Regions from separate parts of the Photobacterium sp. Hal280 genome, predicted to be linked through region 2. Evidence: predicted binding sites of a transcription regulator. Region 2 holds the regulator's gene; each other region holds the start of a gene.
The links. Region 2 encodes CRP, which controls carbon source genes, mostly activating them, when cyclic AMP is high. Its sites were predicted from a motif close to TGTGANNNNNNTCACA; they were not measured.

Region 1: mlc (sugar metabolism global transcriptional regulator Mlc) is a predicted target of CRP. The motif match lies at 1,825-1,840, and genes of this name have one in related genera.
Region 3: cdd (cytidine deaminase) is a predicted target of CRP. The motif match lies at 5,122-5,137, and genes of this name have one in related genera.

What each region holds. Positions count from the first base shown of each region.
Region 1 is NZ_JARLUO010000005.1:1,204,794-1,211,954, reverse strand. It holds gene P4S53_RS14990 (LON peptidase substrate-binding domain-containing protein) at 1-26, shown strand, start outside; gene P4S53_RS14985 (thiol-disulfide oxidoreductase DCC family protein) at 36-401, opposite strand; gene mlc (sugar metabolism global transcriptional regulator Mlc) at 520-1,737, opposite strand; gene queE (7-carboxy-7-deazaguanine synthase QueE) at 2,019-2,687, shown strand; gene P4S53_RS14970 (hypothetical protein) at 2,894-5,755, shown strand; gene asnS (asparagine--tRNA ligase) at 5,963-7,161, shown strand, end outside.
Region 2 is NZ_JARLUO010000005.1:331,333-338,493, forward strand. It holds gene P4S53_RS10630 (aspartate aminotransferase family protein) at 1-122, shown strand, start outside; gene astA (arginine N-succinyltransferase) at 259-1,275, shown strand; gene astD (succinylglutamate-semialdehyde dehydrogenase) at 1,293-2,750, shown strand; gene P4S53_RS10645 (DUF1338 domain-containing protein) at 2,789-3,583, shown strand; gene P4S53_RS10650 (hypothetical protein) at 3,655-3,864, opposite strand; gene crp (cAMP-activated global transcriptional regulator CRP) at 4,047-4,679, opposite strand; gene P4S53_RS10660 (OsmC family protein) at 4,954-5,358, shown strand; gene P4S53_RS10665 (YheU family protein) at 5,412-5,633, shown strand; gene P4S53_RS10670 (phosphoribulokinase) at 5,761-6,630, shown strand; gene P4S53_RS10675 (hydrolase) at 6,670-7,161, opposite strand, start outside.
Region 3 is NZ_JARLUO010000005.1:1,623,509-1,630,669, forward strand. It holds gene P4S53_RS16820 (tyrosinase family protein) at 1-1,077, shown strand, start outside; gene P4S53_RS16825 (hypothetical protein) at 1,137-1,451, shown strand; gene sbcB (exodeoxyribonuclease I) at 1,640-3,064, shown strand; gene P4S53_RS16835 (hypothetical protein) at 3,351-3,812, shown strand; gene P4S53_RS16840 (CidA/LrgA family protein) at 3,990-4,331, shown strand; gene P4S53_RS16845 (CidB/LrgB family autolysis modulator) at 4,331-5,008, shown strand; gene cdd (cytidine deaminase) at 5,245-6,132, shown strand; gene P4S53_RS16855 (DMT family transporter) at 6,259-7,161, shown strand, end outside.

The DNA of each region.
Region 1 (7,161 bases), 870 kb from region 2:
AAGAACTCAGACACGACGATTTATAACCCAGCCCTTCAGCCTCGGCCCTCACGGGCTAACCGCTGATCAACCATGCGGCGATAGGCGGCAGATAACACCTGCCTGATGCCGGGCAGCCCCATCAACCAGGCCACAGGCCGCATCCACCAGATTTGCTTCAGCAGCAGTATATAAGCATCCATTTCCTTGTGAACCGCCCCGTCGCTGTCCTGAACGTGCAGCTCTCTCAGCGCTTCAGAGGGCACAATGCCCATCGCGGCCAACGCTTCATCCTGACCGGTAATGTCGTACCATTCCACCAGATGCGGATGCTTTCCCAACCAGGATTCATACCATTTCCGATCGCGGACACAGGTCGGGCAGGCGCCGTCATAAAACACAGTGATTTTGTTCGTTTTCATGAAGGTTCTCCTAGTTGCCGGGCGCTTACTTTCAGTCTGGCTGATCACGGGTAATCGACATCAAAAACGCAACGACGGATATGTCGCTGCGTGATTCATCGTTGCATCCTGACCCTGTTTAGCCTTCTTCAATCAGTTTCACCAGCAGGTGACCGTCATACATGGCCTGTTTCACCAGCGCGGCAGCAGGCATCGTCGCCTGCGTATAAAAACTGGTTTCTTCGATGCGAAGATCCTGGTTATAAACCGGCAAAGACTGGCTTTTTACACACTCAAGGATGGCGGGATACAACACTGATTTGGCCTGATTAAATTCACCGCCGATCAGCACTTTCTCAGGGTTGAACAGATTGACCATAATGGCAATGGCCCGACCTAAGTGGAAACCCAGTTCAGTAATCACCTGATAAGCCAGCGGATCGCCCTGCACGGCAGCCTCGCAAATGGTCTCGATCGTCAGTTCTTTACCGTACAAAGAAGACGCTTCACCCAAGGCCAGACGGGATTTCACCTGCTGCCTGACAGCCTGCAAACTGGCGACTGTTTCCAGACATCCTTTGTTGCCGCAATAACAGGGCAGACCATCAGGCTGAATCTGAATATGGCCCAGCTCGCCGATGTTGCCGATCCGGCCCTGCAGCACTTTGTTGTCCAGAATGATACCCGCCCCCACCCCGTGGTGAATGGAGATCAAAATAGAATTCGCCACATCTTTGGCATTGCCGAACAATTGCTCAGCCAGCGCCCAGGAGCGGGTATCGTTACCGATAAACACCGGCAGACCCGTTGCTTCATGAATGGCCGGGCCTAACGGCAAATCTTTCACATCGTAGTGCGGCATTTGCAGCACCATGCCTTTGTCGGAGTTCACTAAGCCCGGTAAAGAAACCGCAATCGCAGTAATCCGGTCCAGCTGTTTAGCGTGACGGGCAAAAAAAGATTCAATTTCATCAAGCAGCTTTTGCAACACATCATTTTGCGCCAGCTCTTCGATATCCTGACGCTCCTCGAACAGGATGTCGCCCCCCTGCTCATGCAAAGCAATCGTCAGGTAACCCCGGCCAAGACGAATGCCTAAAAATTGCCAGCCATCATTATCAGGCACTAAGCCAATGGCCGGGCGACCGCGATTGCCTGATTCCTGAATTTCAGCTTCTTTGATCAAATGCCCGTCAAACAGCTCACGGGTGATTTTGGTAATACTGGCTGGCGCTAACTGGCTCTTTTTCGACAGCTCGATACGGGAAATAGGCCCATACTGATCGATAAGTTTGTAGACGCTTCCGGCATTGTTTCTTTTGATATGATCGATATGACCGGGTTGAGCGACATACATGCTCTGGATCCTCAAAGGTTAACGAATACGCAAGAAGTTGAATTTTTTTACTTTGCGAAGTAATTGTGAAGCCCCTTGTGCCAAGGACGTGAACCCAGTCACGACCCGCCTGTCCCTTTTGGCCTTCGCGTTACCGGGCCGGGCAAACAAGCAGCATGATTGAAAGATATGTGGCTCTAGAGACAATGACGCAGGGTTCTGACATAATACGCGCCCTTTGAGGTTCAGGGTACAAAAACCCCCTTTTCGCGTTAACTTGATTGATTGTTTTGAGGTCAGCCGTGTACAAAATCAATGAAATCTTTGAAACCATCCAGGGTGAAGGTGTTTTCACAGGCGTGCCGGCTATCTTTGTCCGTCTGCAAGTCTGCCCTGTCGGCTGTGCCTGGTGTGACACAAAGCAAACCTGGAGCGCCGAACCTCAGGACGAAGTGAACGTCAGCGCTATGCTTGCCAAACAGGGTGACTCGCCAAGCTGGACCTCTCTGGATGCCGGCGGCATTGTCAGCCTGCTGATTGAGCAGGGCTACACGGCAAGGCATGTTGTGATTACCGGTGGCGAACCTTGTCTGTATGACTTACGCCCGCTGACCAAGCAGCTGGAAGCCAACGGTTTCCGTTGCCAGATTGAAACCAGCGGGACTTATGAGGTTCTGGCAACCGACAATACCTGGGTGACGGTTTCCCCGAAAATTAACATGAAAGGCAAGCTACCTGTGCTGCCTGGTGCACTGTCTCGCGCCAATGAAATCAAGCACCCGGTCGGCACGCAAAAGGATATCGATCAGTTAGATGCCCTGTTAACCGGTGTGCCGCTGCAAGACACAGTCACCATCGCCCTGCAGCCCATCAGCCAGAAAGCCAGAGCCACCGAGCTTTGCATTCAAACCTGCATTGCCCGTAACTGGCGTCTGTCTGTCCAGACACACAAATACCTGTCGATTGCCTGATTAAGCTGACTCTTCAGTCCCCCCTGTTTTCGGTCGTCTCAATTCTTAGATGCTGTCTCAACTGATGAGACGACCGGTCGGGTTTTACATTTCCCTGCCCGCCGCTTACCTATACTCAGGCCAAACACCGAAACCAATCCAGCCGCCTATGATCGGCCATGAGATTGGTACAACACGTGCTGCATTGAGTATTCAGGGGAAATGTTATGCGCACCTATCTGAGACTTGGTCTGAGCCTGTTTCTGGCTGGCCTGCTTTCTGCGTGCGGTGGCGGCGGAGATGATGCAGGCATTCAACCTGCTGAGCTGCCACCCGTCAAAACCAAATTTACCGTCACTGTCGATTTACCTGCCGGGTTGATGACAGCACAGCAAAGCGTGAGCTGGAGCCCTGTCAGTCAGGCTTACGCGGCCACCCCTGAGCTGTATCAGGACAACTTTGCTGTACTGTTTATCAACCAGCAGGGCAAAGTCATGGGTCAGGGATACATCACCAGCTTTGCGATGACAGACGGCAACTACAGTATTGAAGCTCAGGTGCCACTGCTGCTGCAAGGCGTACTGGTGCTGGATCTCAATGGCGTGCCGCAATTTGCCATCGGTGATGATTTGCCGACCAATCTCTTCATGACACCGTTAACCGACACCGAAATCGCCCTGTCATTAAAAACCACGCTCGCCTACCGCGCGTTGATTAAACGCGTCGCCGCAGACGGCAACTGGGGCATATTCAGTGAAACCGTGAGTGACCCCAGTAACCTTGATGTCCGGAATGCCGGTGATTTCATCAATGAGCTGGCGGATGAGCTGAGTGTCACGCTGATCCCCAAACTTGGGCTCAATGGCGTCAGCCTGAGCAATCTGATGTCGCTCAGCGTAGTCAACGATATCCTTGAAGGCATCATGACCCGCAAATACACCGAGCTGACGGCACAAAAAGACGAGATAGCGACCATCTTCAATTCGGGTTTCTGGCGCTTGGCCAGCCACAGCTCAAACACAGGCAGCACCCTTGAAGCTGACATGATGGACTACAACAGCCCGGATACCGCCACCAATGAAACCCGCCAGATCGACTGGCGCTGGACCAAAAATGGCGAGAGCGACATTTCGCTGACGGAAGATTTCACCTACCTCAGCGAACAGGGTCTGGTTCAGTTCGACAGCAAAGAAGACGCAATACAAGGCCAGATTCTGACCTCAAGCGGCTGGAAAGATCTGTACGAGTATTTCAAAGTGCTGATCTCTTCCAGCAGTACCGCCAGCATGACAGATGCCGGACTCGAAGAAGCCGATGGCCGCAACATCACCATGCGGGTCAACAGCTATTCTCTGGCTGGCCTGAAAATGCATGACTTTCTCACCACCAAAGAAAACCATTTCATGACCCGCTACGTGCCTGCTGACACCACCTTTGGCGAGGCCGCCAAAGGCTACTATTTCACCTGGAATCCGGTGGCAACGCGTATGCTGCTGTGTAACACTCAGGTCGGTGGCGACGCGTGTACTGTGGCGCCCAGAGACAATCCGACCGTCCCTTATACATCCCTGGAGGATATGGTGTCAGTAGAACGTGCTGGCAGTATTGAGCAGGTCAACGGTTATCATCTGACCGATAACGTGGTGGTGGAGTTAGTGCTGAATGGCACCCATCAGGCCAACTATTGGGTCAATGTCGGCGGTGATGACTGGATGGTGGTTGAAACCGGTATCTGGGGTGCGGTGTCGGCCCTGGGCAAAGAAATGTTCCAGTTCGCCGTGCCTGATGTCATCAAACAGCTGGCGAATCACTATCCCTTTGATACGCCCTACTTATTCTTAGTCGTCGAACAAGGTGCAGTGCATCAAGGTCAGGCAATTCTGAAAGACACTGACTACCACTTCGCCGGCTTTAATCACGCCGCCAAAGAAGAGATTTATGCGGTGACTTCCCGCGACAATCTGCCTGCTTTTGGCGACTGCAGCTTTGGCAATACCTCTCCGGCCACTGAAGATCAGTTCCTCAATTCAGTGACCGAATGTGGCGGTGACGAGCGTTTCGTCACTGACAGCGTCAACAGTCTGGTTGACCAGCACCTGGTGCAAATCTCTACCGATCCGGGCTCGCTGGGCGAGCTGGAAACCCTGATTCTGAAAAGCGACAACACCTGGGAGTATTACCTCAATACCGTCTTGCAACCCGGCAGCAGCAACCGTAGCTGGACGCTGAATGACAATGGCTTTCTGCGTCTGACTGAAAACAGCAATGATACCTTCAGCGATTACCAGTTATGGGCACTCACCCACAAGAAATATCAGGATCGTCCGATTCTGGCCGTTAAATATTTCAGCCAGACCGACATTGGCGGAGCCAATACCAGTGTGATTGATAACCTGATGACCAAGCAATACGCCCCTGACACGCTGGTTGCCTGCACGGCCAGTGATTCCGGCTGGAACAGCGGCAGCCAAATGCCTGCCACGGCACAGACCAAAGCAGCTTTCACCAGTCAGGCAGCCAGTTGCACCGTCAGTTGGGAAGGCAGAACGCCACGCTTCACCCAAAGCATGCTGGCCGGTAAGGCGCTGACGTTCAGCGATACCTCGCGCCATTTAGTCCTGAATGCGCAGGCCGACAGCCAGAGCGGCTTTCAGACCGGTCGCTACACAGACAGTGACGGCTGTGGTTTTGACATCCCTATCCGCTGGAAACTGGAAGCCGATGGCACGCTGTACTATGAAAATGCCATGGCTCAATCGGAGATCGACGCAGTGTTCAGCAACGGCGCCAAGCGATTCCCGACCGGCAATTTTAAAGAGTGGATCAAAGTCTCGGATACCGATGGCCTGACATTCACGGTCAAAGGCTTCAATCACTTTACCCGCTGGCAGAGTGCGACACCGGCGTTGGGTGCCGATCAGGGCGAGATGTGGAGCGATGTAGTAGCGCTGATCCCGGCGGCGAATGTGCCCGCAGTGACGGTACAATCACCCACAGAAGCCCCGCTGCCGGACAGCCCGTTCCCCGGCACCATCTTAAGGGACGGACAAACCTGCGATCTAACACCGCCGGCGCCACCCGCGCCTTAGGTTAAAAATCACCCTGGCGGCCTGAAAACGGCCGCCAGCGTTGCCGCAGCGATTATTTAATCGACACAAAACACAACACAATGTGATTATTTCCCATCAGGTAACGCATCAAGGCTTGATGCTTGTGTCAAGACAGGTAATATTGCTGTTTTGGACAGTAAATTAAGCACAGCACTCAGTCGTGCCTAAACGGAGAATAATGACATCATGACTTACGCGCCTGTTTCAGACGTACTGAGCGGTAAGATTGCGGTAGACAGTGAAATCACTGTACGCGGTTGGATCCGTTCACGTCGGGATTCCAAAGCCGGAATCTCTTTCCTTGCCATCTATGACGGCTCTTGTTTCGACCCGATTCAGGCCGTGGTCCCGAATGCACTGAATAATTACCAGGAAGAAGTGCTGAAACTGACCACTGGCTGTTCAGTGGAAGTCACGGGTAAAGTGGTTGAATCTCCGGCACAAGGTCAGGACTTCGAACTGGCAGCGACTGACGTGAAAGTGGTTGGCTGGGTGGATGACCCAGACACTTACCCAATGGCGAAAACACGTCACTCGATTGAGTATCTGCGTGAAGTGGCTCACCTGCGTCCGCGTACCAACGTCATTGGCGCAGTCGCCCGGGTGCGTAACTGCCTGTCTCAGGCCATTCACCGCTTCTATCACGAGCAGGGTTACTTTTGGGTATCTGCCCCGCTGATCACTGCCGCTGACGCCGAAGGTGCCGGTGAAATGTTCCGCGTGTCCACGCTGGATCTGGAAAACCTGCCACGTACCGAACAAGGCAATGTCGATTTCAACGAAGACTTCTTCGGTAAAGAGACTTTCCTGACCGTTTCCGGCCAGCTGAACGCCGAAGCCTACGCCTGTGCCCTGAGCAAAGTGTACACCTTCGGACCGACCTTCCGTGCTGAAAACTCGAACACCAGCCGTCACCTGGCTGAGTTCTGGATGGTTGAGCCTGAAGTGGCATTCGCTGATCTGAACGATGTTGCCAAACTGGCGGAAGACATGCTGAAGTATGTGTTTAAAGCCGTGCTGGCAGAGCGCCGCGATGATCTGGAATTCTTCGCACAGCGCATCAACAAAGAAGCGATCACCCGTCTGGAAAAATTCGTTGACTCTGATTTTGCTCAGGTGGATTACACCGATGCGATTGAGATCCTGAAAGCGTCCGGCCGTCAGTTCGAGTTCGACGTTGAGTGGGGTATCGACCTGTCTTCCGAGCACGAGCGTTATCTGGCCGAAGAGCACTTTAACGCGCCTGTTATCGTGAAGAACTACCCGAAAGACATCAAAGCCTTCTACATGCGTATGAACGATGATGGCAAAACAGTCGCGGCCATGGATGTTCTGGCACCTGGCATTGGTGAAATCATCGGTGGTGCACAGCGTGAAGAACGTCT
Region 2 (7,161 bases):
TGGTGCTGGTAGCCGGTACCAATGTTGTGCGTTTCACGCCTTCTCTGGTGATTGAAAAATCGGATGTCGAAGAAGGTCTGGCCCGTCTGGAACGTGCGATTGCCAAGCTTTACAACCAATAATAAGACAAGGGCAGGCACAACCGCTTGCCCTGCTTGCTGCCCCGGGTGTCACCCGGGGTAGTTTTTAGAAGAGAAAGAAATAACAGATATTCAGAGTTAGCAACCTGTGTTGCTACCTGCATCAGGAGGGAGTTCGATGCTGGTTATACGTCCCATTACAAAAGCTGATTTACCTGCACTGATGATGTGCGCCGACGAATCAGGTCACGGCTTCACATCATTGCCGGTTAACGAGGAGATCCTCAGTAATCGGATTGCGCATTCAGTGGAAAGCTTTAATAAAGACGTCACTGCACCGGGTCCGGAAGGCTACCTCATGGTGGCGGAAGATACTGAGACAGGCGAAATTGCTGGTACGACCGCCCTGGAAGCGGCAGTCGGACTGGATAACCCATTCTATACTTATCACCTCAGCACCCTGGTCCATAATTCACATCATCTGGATGTGCACAAAGTGCTGAAGGTACTCACGTTTGGTAATGACTACACGGGTGTGAGTGAACTGTGCACCTTATTCCTGCGTCCTCAGTGGCGTCAGGGGCTGAACGGAAAGCTGCTGTCCAAGTGCCGTTTCCTTATGCTGGCCGAGCACAGCCACCGTTTTTCTGACACTGTGATTGCCGAAATGCGCGGTGTATCGGATGAGCAGGGAAATTCCCCGTTCTGGGAATGGCTGAAAGAGCACTTTTTCTCGATTGATTTCGTCGAGGCCGATTACCTAACAGGGATCGGCAAGAAAGAATTCATTGCCGATCTGATGCCGAAATTGCCCATCTACGTCAACCTGCTGAGCAAAGAGGCCCAGGCCGTGATTGGACAGGTGCACGACAATACGCGCCCGGCGCTAAAATTGCTGGAAGCAGAAGGTTTCGTCAACCGTGGCTATGTCGATATTTTTGATGCCGGCCCCACGGTGGAGTGCGATCTTCGCCATATTGAGTCGGTCCGTGCATCTCAGCGCTGTACGGTTGAGATCGGCGAACATCACAGCTCGCATAATTACATCATCAGTAATACCCGTTTTGCCGGTTTCCGTGCAACGGTCGGTAAAGCGGCACTGGATGGTGAACGTAATCTGGCCATCATTTCTCCGGAAATGGCCAAGGTGTTAGAAGTGAAAAACGGGGATCAGGTTCGCCTGATTGCTCAATAACTAGGGTGGAATACAAAATGACACAATGGATTGCAGGCAACTGGCAAGCCGGTCAGGGCGAAGCGATGCAGTCGCTGAACCCATTCAGCGGTGAAGTGATCTGGGAAGGTAAGAGTGCCACAACCGAGCAGGTTGAGCAGGCTGTGGCCAGCGCACGTCAGGCACTGGTGACCTGGCGTCATACCCGCCTGGAAGAGCGTCAGGCTATCGTTGAGCGCTTCGCTGCCCTGGTCAAAGACAACAGCGAGCACCTTGCCCGCACTATCGCTGAAGAAACTGGTAAACCGCTGTGGGAAACGCGCACTGAAGCCGGCGCCATGGTGGGTAAGATTGCCATTTCTCTGCGTGCTTACAATGAGCGTACCGGCGAGCGTGAAAAAGACGTGGCCGGCACCAAAGCCGTACTGCGTCACCGTCCGCTGGGCGTGATGGCGGTCTTTGGTCCGTATAATTTCCCTGGCCACCTGCCAAACGGCCACATTGTTCCTGCGCTGCTGGCGGGGAACACTGTGGTATTCAAACCCTCAGATCTGACGCCGAAAGTGGCGGAAGAAACCGTCAAGCTGTGGGAACAGGCGGGTTTGCCAGCCGGTGTACTGAACCTGGTTCAGGGCGCGCGGGCGACCGGTGAAGCGCTGGCGCAGTCGGCCGGTATTGATGGTCTGCTGTTTACCGGCAGTGCCAATACCGGGCATATCCTGCACCGTCAGTTTGCCGGTCAGCCGGGCAAAATGCTGGCACTGGAGATGGGCGGCAACAATCCTATGGTCATCTCCAAGGCCTATGGCGATCTGAAATCCACTGTGTACACCATCATCCAGTCGGCCTTCATCAGTGCCGGACAGCGTTGTACCTGTGCCCGTCGTCTGTATGTCCCGGAAGGGGCAGAAGGGGATGCCCTGATTGCGGCGCTGGTCGAAGCGGCCAAAGCCATCAAGGTGGACGGCCCGTTTGCCGAGCCGCAACCGTTTATGGGCCCGCAAATCTCGACGCTGGCCGCCGATAATATCGTGGCAGCCCAGGAGCGTCTGATTGAGATGGGGGGTGAACCACTGCTGAAAGCCGAACGTGGTCAGGGCGCCATCGTGACCCCGGGTATCATTGAAGTCAGTAAGATTGCCGAACTGCCGGACGAAGAATACTTCGGACCGCTGCTGCAGGTGGCGCGTTACCAGGAACTGCCTCAGGCGGTCGAGATGGCCAACAACACCCGTTACGGTCTGTCTGCCGGTCTGGTGTCGACTGACGACAGTGAGTGGGAATACTTTATTGATCATATCCGTGCGGGCGTCGTCAACCGTAACCGCCAGTTGACCGGTGCCAGCGGCGATGCGCCGTTCGGTGGTCCGGGTGCCTCGGGTAACCTGCGTCCGAGTGCTTACTACGCCGCGGATTATTGTGCCTACCCAATGGCATCGATGGAAGGTGAGGCAACCGAACTGCCGGCACAGCTGTCGCCAGGGATCCAACTGTAACTCATACTTAACCCGTATTTTCGAAGGGGAACCGCATCATGGAAAGAGTGGAAAAATTGTTTGATGCCCTGTGGCAGGACTTTACGACCCGTCTTTGCCCGTCGGCGGCGCAGGTACACGATCTGCTGACAGAGGAAGAGCCTCTGCAAAATGATCATATTGCGCTGCGTACCTTTAACCTGCCGGGTGTCAGCCTGGATGTTCTGGCGGCACCTTTTATCGCCATCGGCTACAAGCCGTGCGGCACTTATCATTTCGAGCAGAAGAAACTGTACGCAGAGCACTTCGAGCACCCGAATCCGGCTGCCCCGAAAGTGTTTATCAGTGAACTGCTGGTTGGTCAGTGCTCTGCACAATTGCAGAACACGGTGCGTGCGCTGGTCAAGCAGATCCCTGACGGTGCAATGAAGGATGCGTCTTTCCTCTATAACGGCCGTTTGTGGGAGCTGGACTTTGCAACCTATGAAATGCTGGCTGCGGAAAGCGAGTATGCCGGCTGGGTGGCCGCTCACGGTTACGGTGCGAATCACTTTACTGTGAGCGTTAATCAGCTGGAGCAGTTCACGGAAGTGGCGGCGGTCAACAGTTTGCTGCGTCACAACGGGTTCAGTATCAACGAAGCCGGCGGCGAAGTGAAAGGCAATCCGGAAGTGATGCTGGAGCAGTCCTCGACGATGGCGGATCGTGTGGATGTATCCTTCACCGACGGCGTACGCACGATTCCGGGTGGTTTTTATGAGTTCGCCAAGCGTTATCCGCAGGCGGACGGTGAGCTCTATCCGGGCTTTGTCGAAGCGTCAGCCGATAAAATCTTCGAAAGTACCAATATGTAATTCAGCCAGACTGAAATACACAAAACAGCGGCCTTTGGGTCGCTGTTTTTTTATGTCTGAAATACCTGGTGTCAGTGATGTTGATCCAAGGGCAGTAACCAGGCATCGTTGTCACGGCTCAGGATCCCGGCGTGTAAACCGGCTTCCTGTTCCAGTAACTGGCGGGGTGACTGAAACCCTGTCATCTCTACTGACGCTGTGAGAAAACGCCCCATCGTGACTACAGGGCGGGGCGGCACCTGACTGTGCTGTGCATTCGGGGCAAAACGTTCGATATCCATATCGCGACATCCACATCAAACTAATATGCCAAATGTAGCACTAGGGATGAGGAAGGCAACTGAAAAACTGTGAGGTCACTAGAGGAACCCGATGCAAAGCCGGGGGGATGGGGTGCAAATGCAAGAAAAGCCGCACCGGCGGCTTTTCTGATACTCACATTGGCTGCATCACAGCTGAGTGATCAGCGAGTGCCGTAAACCACGATGGTTTTACCGTGGGCAGAAATCAGGTTCTGCTCTTCCAGCATCTTCAGGATGCGGCCAACGGTTTCACGGGAACAGCCAACGATTTGACCGATTTCCTGACGGGTGATTTTGATCTGCATCCCGTCCGGGTGGGTCATGGCATCTGGCTGTTTGGCCAGATTCAGCAGCGTCTGGGCAATACGACCGGTCACATCCAGGAAGGCCAGGTCGCCAACTTTCTGGCTGGTGACTTGCAGACGGCGCGCCATCTGAGCAGACAGTCGCATCAGGATGTCCGGGTTGACCTGGATCAGCTGACGGAATTTCTTAAAGGAAATCTCTGCCACTTCACATGGTGTTTTTGCTCGAACCCAGGCAGTACGCTCCTGGCCTTCTTCAAACAGGCCAAGCTCACCGATGAAGTCGCCCTGGTTGAGGTAGGACAGAATCATCTCTTTGCCTTCTTCGTCCTTGATAAGAACGGCAACGGAGCCTTTAACGATGTAGTAGAGGGTCTCTGCTTTCTCGCCAGCGTGGATCAGTGTACTCTTTGAAGGGTACTTATGAATGTGGCAATGAGAAAGGAACCACTCCAAGGTTGGATCTGTTTGCGGTTTACCTGGAACCATATTACTAACTTCCTCTGCAGTGTATTGCCCAACAACGTCATTCCTTGAATTGGGGTTGGGTATAACAATATCATTGTTTGCCAACTAGGATATTCAGTCAACGGCTGGGCTGCAAGCGCATGTGAACATTCAGTCCAAGAGTTTAACTTTTTTCGACACGCATTGCTTGATATTGGGTGACGATAAATGCACATTTTGGACGCATTACTGTGCACATGATCACACAGTTGTGACTTAGTTTTTAAATGCGGGTTTGAGTAGTAAGGAGCATCGCATGCAATCACGTGTTAAATGGGTAGAAGGTTTGACTTTTGTCGGCCAGTCAAACTCGGGCCACAGTGTGGTCATGGACGGGAACGGCGGCAAAACGGCGCCGAGTCCGATGGAGCTGGTGCTGATGGCGGCTGGTGGTTGCAGCTCTGTCGATGTGGTCGACGGCCTGAAAAGTGCCGGCCAGGCCATCACGGCCTGCGAAGCCAACATGACCTCAGAGCGCCGCGAGCAGGCGCCGCGTTATTTTACCTCGGTCAATCTGCATTTCGTGGTGACCGGCCATGATCTGGATGACGCGCTGGTGGCCAAAGCGGTCGGTGATTCGCTGGAAAAATATTGCTCTGTATGCCTGATGCTGGGTAAAGGTGTCACGCTGACCCATTCTTATGAAATCGTCGCCGCTTAATGGTGTTTCGGGAATGCCGTGCCGGTTTTTCCCCTTATTTTTCGGTGAGCAGTATGATCATCCCCTGGCAAGAATTGGACTCAGAGACACTCGATAATTTAATTGAACACTTTGTCCTGCGCGAAGGCACGGACTACGGCGAACGCGAGCTAAGTCTGGAACAGAAGGTCGCCAGAGTCAGGCAGCAACTGGAGAGTGGCGAGGCAGTGATTCTGTTCTCTGAACTCCATGAAACGGTTGATATTAAACTGCGCCGTTCACTGAGCGCAGAATAAAGCTGCCATAATGAAAAGCGGCAGCAGAAAACGGAAGCTGACGCCGATGAACGGGCCTGTGAAACTTGACTGCTTTCTCTGGCCCTGTTACTAACTGATTCCGTTAGGATTAACGACAAGGTATGTCATGTCTGCAAAACACCCGATCATTGCAGTAACAGGTTCCTCCGGAGCAGGAACGTCCACCACCTCAGAAGCCTTCCGTAAGATGTTTAACATGTTGAACATTCATGCGGCCTGGCTGGAAGGGGACAGCTTCCACCGGTTCACCCGCCCTGAAATGGATGTGGAGATCCGCAAAGCCAAAGAGCAAGGCCGTCATATCAGTTATTTTGGCCCGCAGGCCAACGACTTTGCTCAATTGGGTAATTTTTTCCGCCAGTATGGTGAAGACGGCAGCGGCAAGTTTCGCCGTTACCTGCACACCTTTGACGAGGCCGTGCCGTATAATCAGATGCCGGGCACATTCACCCCCTGGCAGGATTTGCCGGAAAATACCGATCTGCTGTTTTATGAAGGGCTTCATGGCGGTGTGGTGGACGGCGATGTCAATGTGGCACAGCATGTGGATTTGCTGATTGGCATGGTGCCGATTGTCAACCTGGAGTGGATCCAGAAGATCGTCCGTGATACGCGGGATCGCGGCCATTCCCGCGAGGCGGTGATGGAGTCGATTGTCCGCTCAATGGATGATTACCTCAATTACATCACGCCACAGTTCTCCCGGACCCATATCAACTTTCAGCGTGTGCCGACCGTGGATACTTCAAACCCGGTCAGTGCCAAAGCGATCCCCAGTCTGGACGAGAGTTTTGTGGTGATCCGTTTTCGCGGCATCAAAAACGTGGACTTCCCCTATCTGCTGGCGATGATCCAGGGCTCTTTTATGTCGCGCCACAATACCCTGGTAGTGCCGGGCGGTAAAATGAGCTTTGCGATGGAGCTGATCATGCGGCCGCTGATTCAACAGCTCATTGACACCGGTAAGATAGGTTAGACAGTGACGGAACAACGCCTGATGCCAGGCGTTGTTTTTTTATGCCCCCAGTTTGTCCCGGAACCAGGCCGGTACAGTGTGATCCAGCCAGAATACCGGTTCGCGCCAGGTGCCGCTGATAAAGCCGACGTGGCCGCCATGCCGGGTCAGATGATAGTCGATGTGCGGCGGCAGCGGTTGCTTGGGGATCACGGCCTCGGTCATGAAGGGATCGTCGGCGGCATGAATCACCCGCAACGGCGTGGTGACCCGGGCCAGTTTGCCCAGTCCGCTGCAGCGCTGGTAATAATCTTCGGCATTGCTGAAGCCGTGCAGGGGCGCGGTGACGGCATCGTCAAACTGACGCAGCGAGCGCAGCGCCGTGATCTGCTCACTCTGAAATGGCAGCACGTCGGGTAAGGACGCCATTTTTTTCAGCATATTCTTCTTCATCGAACCCAGCAGATAGCGCTGGTAGACCCGCGAAAATCCTTGCTGTATCCGGTCTGAGCAGGCCGCCAGATCCAAAGGCGGTGAGATCACCTGAGCGGC
Region 3 (7,161 bases), 1.3 Mb from region 2:
ACACAGTTCAGTCAATCGACTCATGCAGCAAACGGCCTGCCCAAAGTGCTCAATGACCCTCGGTATAAAAATGCAGAAGGCGTCCAGCTGGATAATCCCCTCAACCGAGCAAAAAGCCTGTATCGCATCACGTCGCAGGGCCTGGAAGGTGATGAGCAGTATACACAACGCTTCCCCAGCGCTTTTAAAAGCATCATCAGTCAGCTAAAAAACGATATTGAGCGTTATATGGACAACCCCAACTTTATGCGTTTCCAGGAAGATTTCGATTTTGGCGCCCATGGTGCTGTGCATGTATATGTCGGTGGTGCAGGTAACTCCCCTTTACCACAAGGGTCAGGTGACATGAGCTCAGTCATTTCTGCAGCCTATGATCCCCTTTTCTGGCTTCACCATTCCATGGTCGATAAAGTCTGGTTTGACTGGCAAACACTGCACCCTGATGCAAATATTCCGACATTTGTTCAACAGAAAGTTGTCTATGACGGGCGTATCGGCCGTGATCTGATTGACGCAGAGAATTCGCTAAAATACATCTATTCTGACAATTCAGTGGAATCCGCCATCGCAGCCACAGGTACCACCAATACCCTGCCGGCCAAAACACTCTCTGCCGCAGCGAGCCTGGCTAAAGAGCTCTCAATGGGACTGGTCGAAGGCGGCTTTGTCCGGGCGCAGCTTGATTTCCTTCGTTTACATCCCCCCAAATCGAGTTACGAGATTCGCGCTTATATCAATAATCCCGCCTGTAACGCTTCAACCGGTTATGACGATGAAAGCTACTCTGGACGTCTCGTCCTGTTTGGTCATGGTACTTGTCACGGCGCATCAGGGCATTGTAATCCGACCTTGGCCGTACGTGACGATTACGATATCCGTACAAAGCATCCATTGCGCTACGAGCACACACGTTATTCGATTGATCTCACTCGCGGATTGCGTCGCTTTATCGGCCGGAAGAAATCCGTCGATGATTTGAAAATCTACCTGCTTGTGATTGATGCGAAAGGCAAAGCCGTTCCACCGGAAACCCTCAAATATGACGGTTGTTCCCTTCGCACTTTTGCGAAGAAATAGCGATTGCCCTGTGGTATGTGCCTCTTACAGCCACAGGGTTTAGCTATAATCAAATTGCCATGAAAATTACCGTTCCCCCTACCGCCGCAAGAAACGGCATTCTCCGTGTCTGGCTTCAACGGATCCCTGTCGACAGCCGGATCATTTATGCCTTTCGAACCGGCCCGAATGCCACTGATGATCACCCTATCAGCCAGGCCCATATCTACGGCCGCGGCGAAGGCTCATCCGCCTCTGAAAAGGTCATGCTGCAATTCCCTATCGGCCCGGGTGGCAAGCCCTTTCAGTCTGGCGAAGTGCTTGTCCTTAAAAGGCGCAAGACAGCGGCTGACGCCTACGAAGACGTTCAACTCGATGTCATTGAAGTTACATAACAACCCAAGATCCATTCAGAAAAACAGTCCTTATGCCTAAGCGCTGCCAGTATGCACTTGTTCGTCATCTTAAAATAATCCGTTCTTTCAAAGGTACAGCACGTCATCCATACCAAAATCCCCCGCAGCCAGTGCAATTCTTTGGTAGAATGACCTCAGAAAACACGTTTATGCCAGCAAAGGTAAGAATGAGTAATAACGATAACCAGCCAACCCTGTTTTGGCTGGACTATGAGACATTTGGTGCAAACCCTTCGGTTGATCGACCTTGCCAGTTTGCCGGGGTGAGAACCGACATGGATTTCAATGTGATTGGTGAGCCATTGGTGATTTACTGCCAGCCGCCCAGCGATTACCTGCCGTCACCCGAAGCCTGCCTGATCACAGGGATTACACCGCAAGAAGCGATGGAAAAAGGCCTGCCGGAACATGAATTTATTGCGCGCATTCATGCGGAGCTCTCCAAACCCAATACCTGCGTCATCGGCTATAACAACGTGCGCTTTGATGACGAAGTCACCCGATATACCCTGTACCGCAATTTTTACGATCCTTATGCCTGGAGCTGGCAAAGCGGCAATTCACGCTGGGATATGCTTGATATCATGCGTACTTGCTATGCGTTACGCCCAGATGGACTGAACTGGCCAACAAACGAAGACGGATTTCCGAGCTTTAAGCTTGAGCATTTATCGGTTGAAAACGGGATCGAACACAGCAACGCACACGATGCAATGGCCGATGTATACGCCACCATTGAGCTGGCCAGAAAAGTCAAAGCCAGCCAACCCAAACTCTTTAACTACCTGTTTAACTTACGTCATAAAAGTAAATTGCAGGCGTTGATCGACATCGCTGAAATGACGCCCCTGGTGCATGTTTCAGGTATGTTTGGTTCTGAGTGCGGCAATACCAGTTGGATCGTTCCCATGGCCTGGCATCCGGATAACAAAAATGCGGTCATTTGCGTCAATCTGGCGATGGATCCTGCCCCGCTGTTCGAGCTGGATGCTGACAGTCTGCGTGAGCGGCTGTACACCAAGCGGGCTGATCTCAATCCCGGTGAGCTGCCTGTCCCGCTCAAGCTGGTTCATATTAATAAGTGCCCAGTGCTGGCACCGGCGAAAACACTGACGGCCGAAGATGCGGAGCGACTAGGGATCGACCGGGCTCAATGTCTGGCCAATCTGAGCGCACTGAAAGAAAAACCGCAGATCCGTGAAAAACTGCTGGCTGTATTTGGTCAGGACAGAGAGTTTGAGCCAAGCGATGATGTTGATACACAACTGTATAACGGCTTTTTTTCTGCTGCAGACAAATCGGCGATGGACATCATTCGCGGATCCGCGCCTGAAGAGCTGGGCAAACTCGAGCTGAATGTGGATGACAAACGCATCAAGCCATTGCTGTTTCGTTACCGCGCCCGTAATTTCCCGTTCACGCTAAGCCATCAGGAACAGCAGCAGTGGAAGTATCATTGTCAGGATTACTTCGAAACCAAACTGCCGGCTTACATGCAAAATCTCGAATCTATCGCGATGGAACACCAAAGCGATGAGAGAAAAATGAAAATCCTGAAGGCCGTGTACGATTACGTAGGCAAGCTGGTGTAATTACACAGCCAGGATGCCAGAAAGATAAATCGTTACAGAGCGCTGATCTTGCTCAGTAATTTTGCAACCCTGACCTTCAGAACGGTCAGGGTTTCTTTTTTCAGACACTTTTCCTGCCCCGGTAGTTTGAACTTCAACGCAAGGCCAATAACAATTAATAAGTATCCGCTTTGTGTCATGCGTCATGGAGGCGCTTGGCGACATAAGCCACCATCAAGCCAATGATGTTTTACTGCCAGATGCCACAGGGACAGCATGCCGACAGTAAATTGGAAAAGTGATTATTATGGCAACTGAGTCTCTCACCCGGTGTTATCGATTTGCCAGGGTGGATTTTGAACCCGATCTGCGGCTGCTCGTCTGGCCTGATAAATCAGAGACTGCCCTGACGCTGCATGAGTCACGTCTGCTTGAAGCGCTGTGCTACTTTGCCGGTGAGGTGATTAGTCATAAATCATTGTCTGATAAAACATTTCTGCCGCAGGATTCCATGTCGCACATACAAAAAATCGACCTGGCTTCGATATTCAACTCACTTCGCCGCAAGCTGACTGTTAACGGTGTGATGGCTATTCCAATCGAGGTGCTCCCCATTTTGGCTTTCGCGTCCCTCTGCCGAAAGAGACCTGCCGCCATATCCATCGCTTCAGACAACCCGAGACGCTGCCGTCCAAACCATCGCCACAGCCGGCAGTCACAACGGTTAAAACCGGCCGGCCGCATAGTTCCGCAACAGAACACATCGTAAAACACAGTCTGATGCATAAACTGTCTGTCTTGTTGCTTGCTGCCGCCGGCATTGCAATCGTCATCGTTTCAAACCTGTGAACAAGCTGACCAGGATCAATACAGCCACAAAGAAATGTGGTGTAGATCTCATCCATTTTGTATCATTGCGACACCATTCATCATCATCCTGACGTATATGAGCTATCTGCGTTCATTTGCAATCATTGCCATTTTTCTGATGGTCGGGAAAGGATTTCAGTCTCTTACTCAGATCCCCATCCCCGGCAGCATTCTCGGCATGTTATTTCTCTTCACGGCTCTGTCTGCAGGCCTGCTGCCACCTAACTGGGCTAAACCCGGCTGTCATCTGTTGATTCGCCATATGGCTATTTTGTTTGTGCCTGTGGGTGTCGGGCTGGTCAATTATCTGGATCTGCTCAGAGTCAATGCTTTGCCTGTTCTGGTCAGCACCATAGGCAGCAGTTTAGTGGTTCTGTTATTTGTTGGCTGGTATGTACAGCGCAAGGAGTCTGACTGATGTGGTTAGCCGTTACGCTGATTGTTTTTATCCTTGCCCGTAAATTGTCCAAGCGCTTCCAGCACCCCATTCTTAATCCGTTACTTCTCTGTCTGGTGGTGATCATTCCGCTGCTTTTGGTGCTTAATGTACCTTATGAAGTGTATTTCGATGATAACAAATGGATCCATTACCTGCTGGAGCCCGCCGTCGTTGCCCTTGCTTTTCCTCTTTATGAGCAATTGCCGCAAATTCGCAGCCGCTGGAAGGTCATCGTCACAGCCAGTTTGTTTGGCAGCATACTCTCAATGATTACCGGCACAGCCATTGCCCTTGCGCTTGGCGCTGATTTACAGCTGACAGCAAGCATTCTGCCTAAATCCGTGACCACCCCCATCGCTATGGCGGTTGCTGAACAAATTGGCGGTGTGCCGTCACTGGCCGCCGTCATGGTTCTGATCGCTGGCGTCTTTGGCGCCGTATTGGGTTATCCGTTGTTTAAGCTCGTCAACATCACCCATCCGATGGCCAAAGGCTTAAGTATGGGGACTGTGGCACATGCGTTAGGCACAGCCAAAGCGGCTGAGGAGAATTACAAAGATGGTGCGTTCAGCTCACTGGCGTTAGTTCTTTGTGGTGTCATTACCGCCATACTCGCCCCGATAATCTATCCGCTGCTGTTGTCTGTCTTCCACTGACAACTGCTATCCATTGCTTCTTTAGCGGTCTGGCTGTGCAACGCCCTTGCAACACCAGGACAGCCAGATCGCTTTACTGAGTATTTAAATACATACACTTATCTCATCAGTCATGTGAAACCACTCACTATTTTGCAAATAGAATGAAATGAACAACCTTAAATAGTGACAATGATCACTATATCTATTCATTGACGCACTACAATGCGTAAGTGAATACATTAAGGAGAATCAGTATGCGCACCGAAGTAATGGACGCTTTAGAGCACCTGCCACACACATTGTCACAGGCGCTTAAGCCTATCATTACCGCACCGGGTTTTGATGCCACACTGAGCAAAGAAGAATTCGAACAATTAATGAAAGACAGCCAACTGACCGATGCAGATCTGCGTATTCAGTTACTGAAAGTGGCTGCGGCATACTCGATTGCCTCTCTCTCCAACTTCCATGTGGGTGCCATTGCCCGCGGAAACTCAGGTCGCCTGTATTTCGGTGCGAACATGGAATTCAGTGCCACCTCTATGTCTCAAACGGTTCACGCAGAGCAGTCTGCAATCAGCCATGCCTGGTTGAAAGGCGAAACGGGTATTGGCGACATTACCGTCAACTACTCGCCCTGCGGACATTGCCGGCAGTTCATGAATGAACTGACAACAGCACAAAGCATCATGGTGCAACTGCCAGAGCGCTCACCCAAAGCACTGCAGGAATACCTGCCAGAGTCCTTTGGTCCGTCTGATCTGGGCATCACCGAGCTCTTATTATCAGACAGCTCACATAAGCTGAAGCTCGAAACCGATGACGTGCTGCTGCAAGAAGCCTGTAAAGCGGCAGATAAATCCCACGCGCCCTATAGTAAAAACTATGCGGGAGTTGCGCTGAAAGCGAAAGATGGCCGGATTTTCTCAGGTATGTATGCCGAGAACGCAGCATTTAACCCGAGCCTGCCGCCACTGCAAGTGGCACTGATTCACATGAATATGACGGGCTATCCACTGTCAGATATCGTTGAAGCCGCTTTGGTTGAGCAGAAAGATTCAGCGATCAGTTTGCTGGCTGATACACAGAATACGCTGGAAACCTTCAATCCTGATCTGCCACTCTCTTACGCCGCCATCTGAGAACAAACTAAAAATTCCTTGCAGCCGACAAAGCATCCTGTTTTGTCGGCTTTTTTTATCAATTAACAATTTCTTCTATGCATCCATCAGAGTATGATTCCAGATTATTTTTCTGAAAGATATCTTATGGCTCATCAACACAACCCGATTCAGGGCGCTTGCTGGATGCTGACAGCCGGAATGGCGTTTGCCGTGGTTAACAGCATGGCGCAATACCTGAGTGTGACCTTCCATTTGCCATCTACCACGGTCGGTTTGATTCAATATTTTATTGCTCTCCTTGTCATGCTTCCCTGGCTGCGCAGTATTGGCCTTCGCCAGGCTCTGAAAACACAACACTTTGGTATGCATTGCTTCCGCGTGTTTCTGTCCGTGATCGGTATTCAGTTATGGCTTTGGGCCCTGGCGTACCCTGTGCCAATCTGGCAAGGCATCGCACTGCTGATGACATCGCCGTTGTTTGCCACCGTAGGATCAGGTTTGCTGCTGAAAGAAAAAGTCGGCTTTGTACGCTGGATGGCAACCCTGGCCGGCTTCGCTGGTGCGATGATTATCCTTGAGCCATGGGCCGACAATTTCAATCTGGCCTCATTGCTGCCCATTGGCGCCGCTTTCTTCTGGGCGAGTTATTCTTTGATGGTGAAAAAGATGTCGCACCACGACTCCCCGACGACTATGGTTGTCTACCTGCTGGTGCTGATCACGCCTTTTAACCTTTTTCTTGCTGCGCCTGATTTCACCTTACCTGTTGGCCAGCACACCTGGATTCTTCTGGTCGGTGCCGGGTTGTTCACCGCACTGGCTAACTGGGCCATTGCGAAAGCCTACGCCATTGCTGACGCCTCTTTCGTGCAACCTTTCGACCATGCCAAACTGCCATTGAACGTACTGGCCGGATTTATCGTCTTCGGATGGGTACCACCTGGACGGCTCTGGCTGGGGGCTGCCATTATTATTGCCTCGGTCGCTTTCATTACGCAGTGGGAGCGAAGAAAACCGATGCTGCAGGCGGCAACAATCAATGAAGCT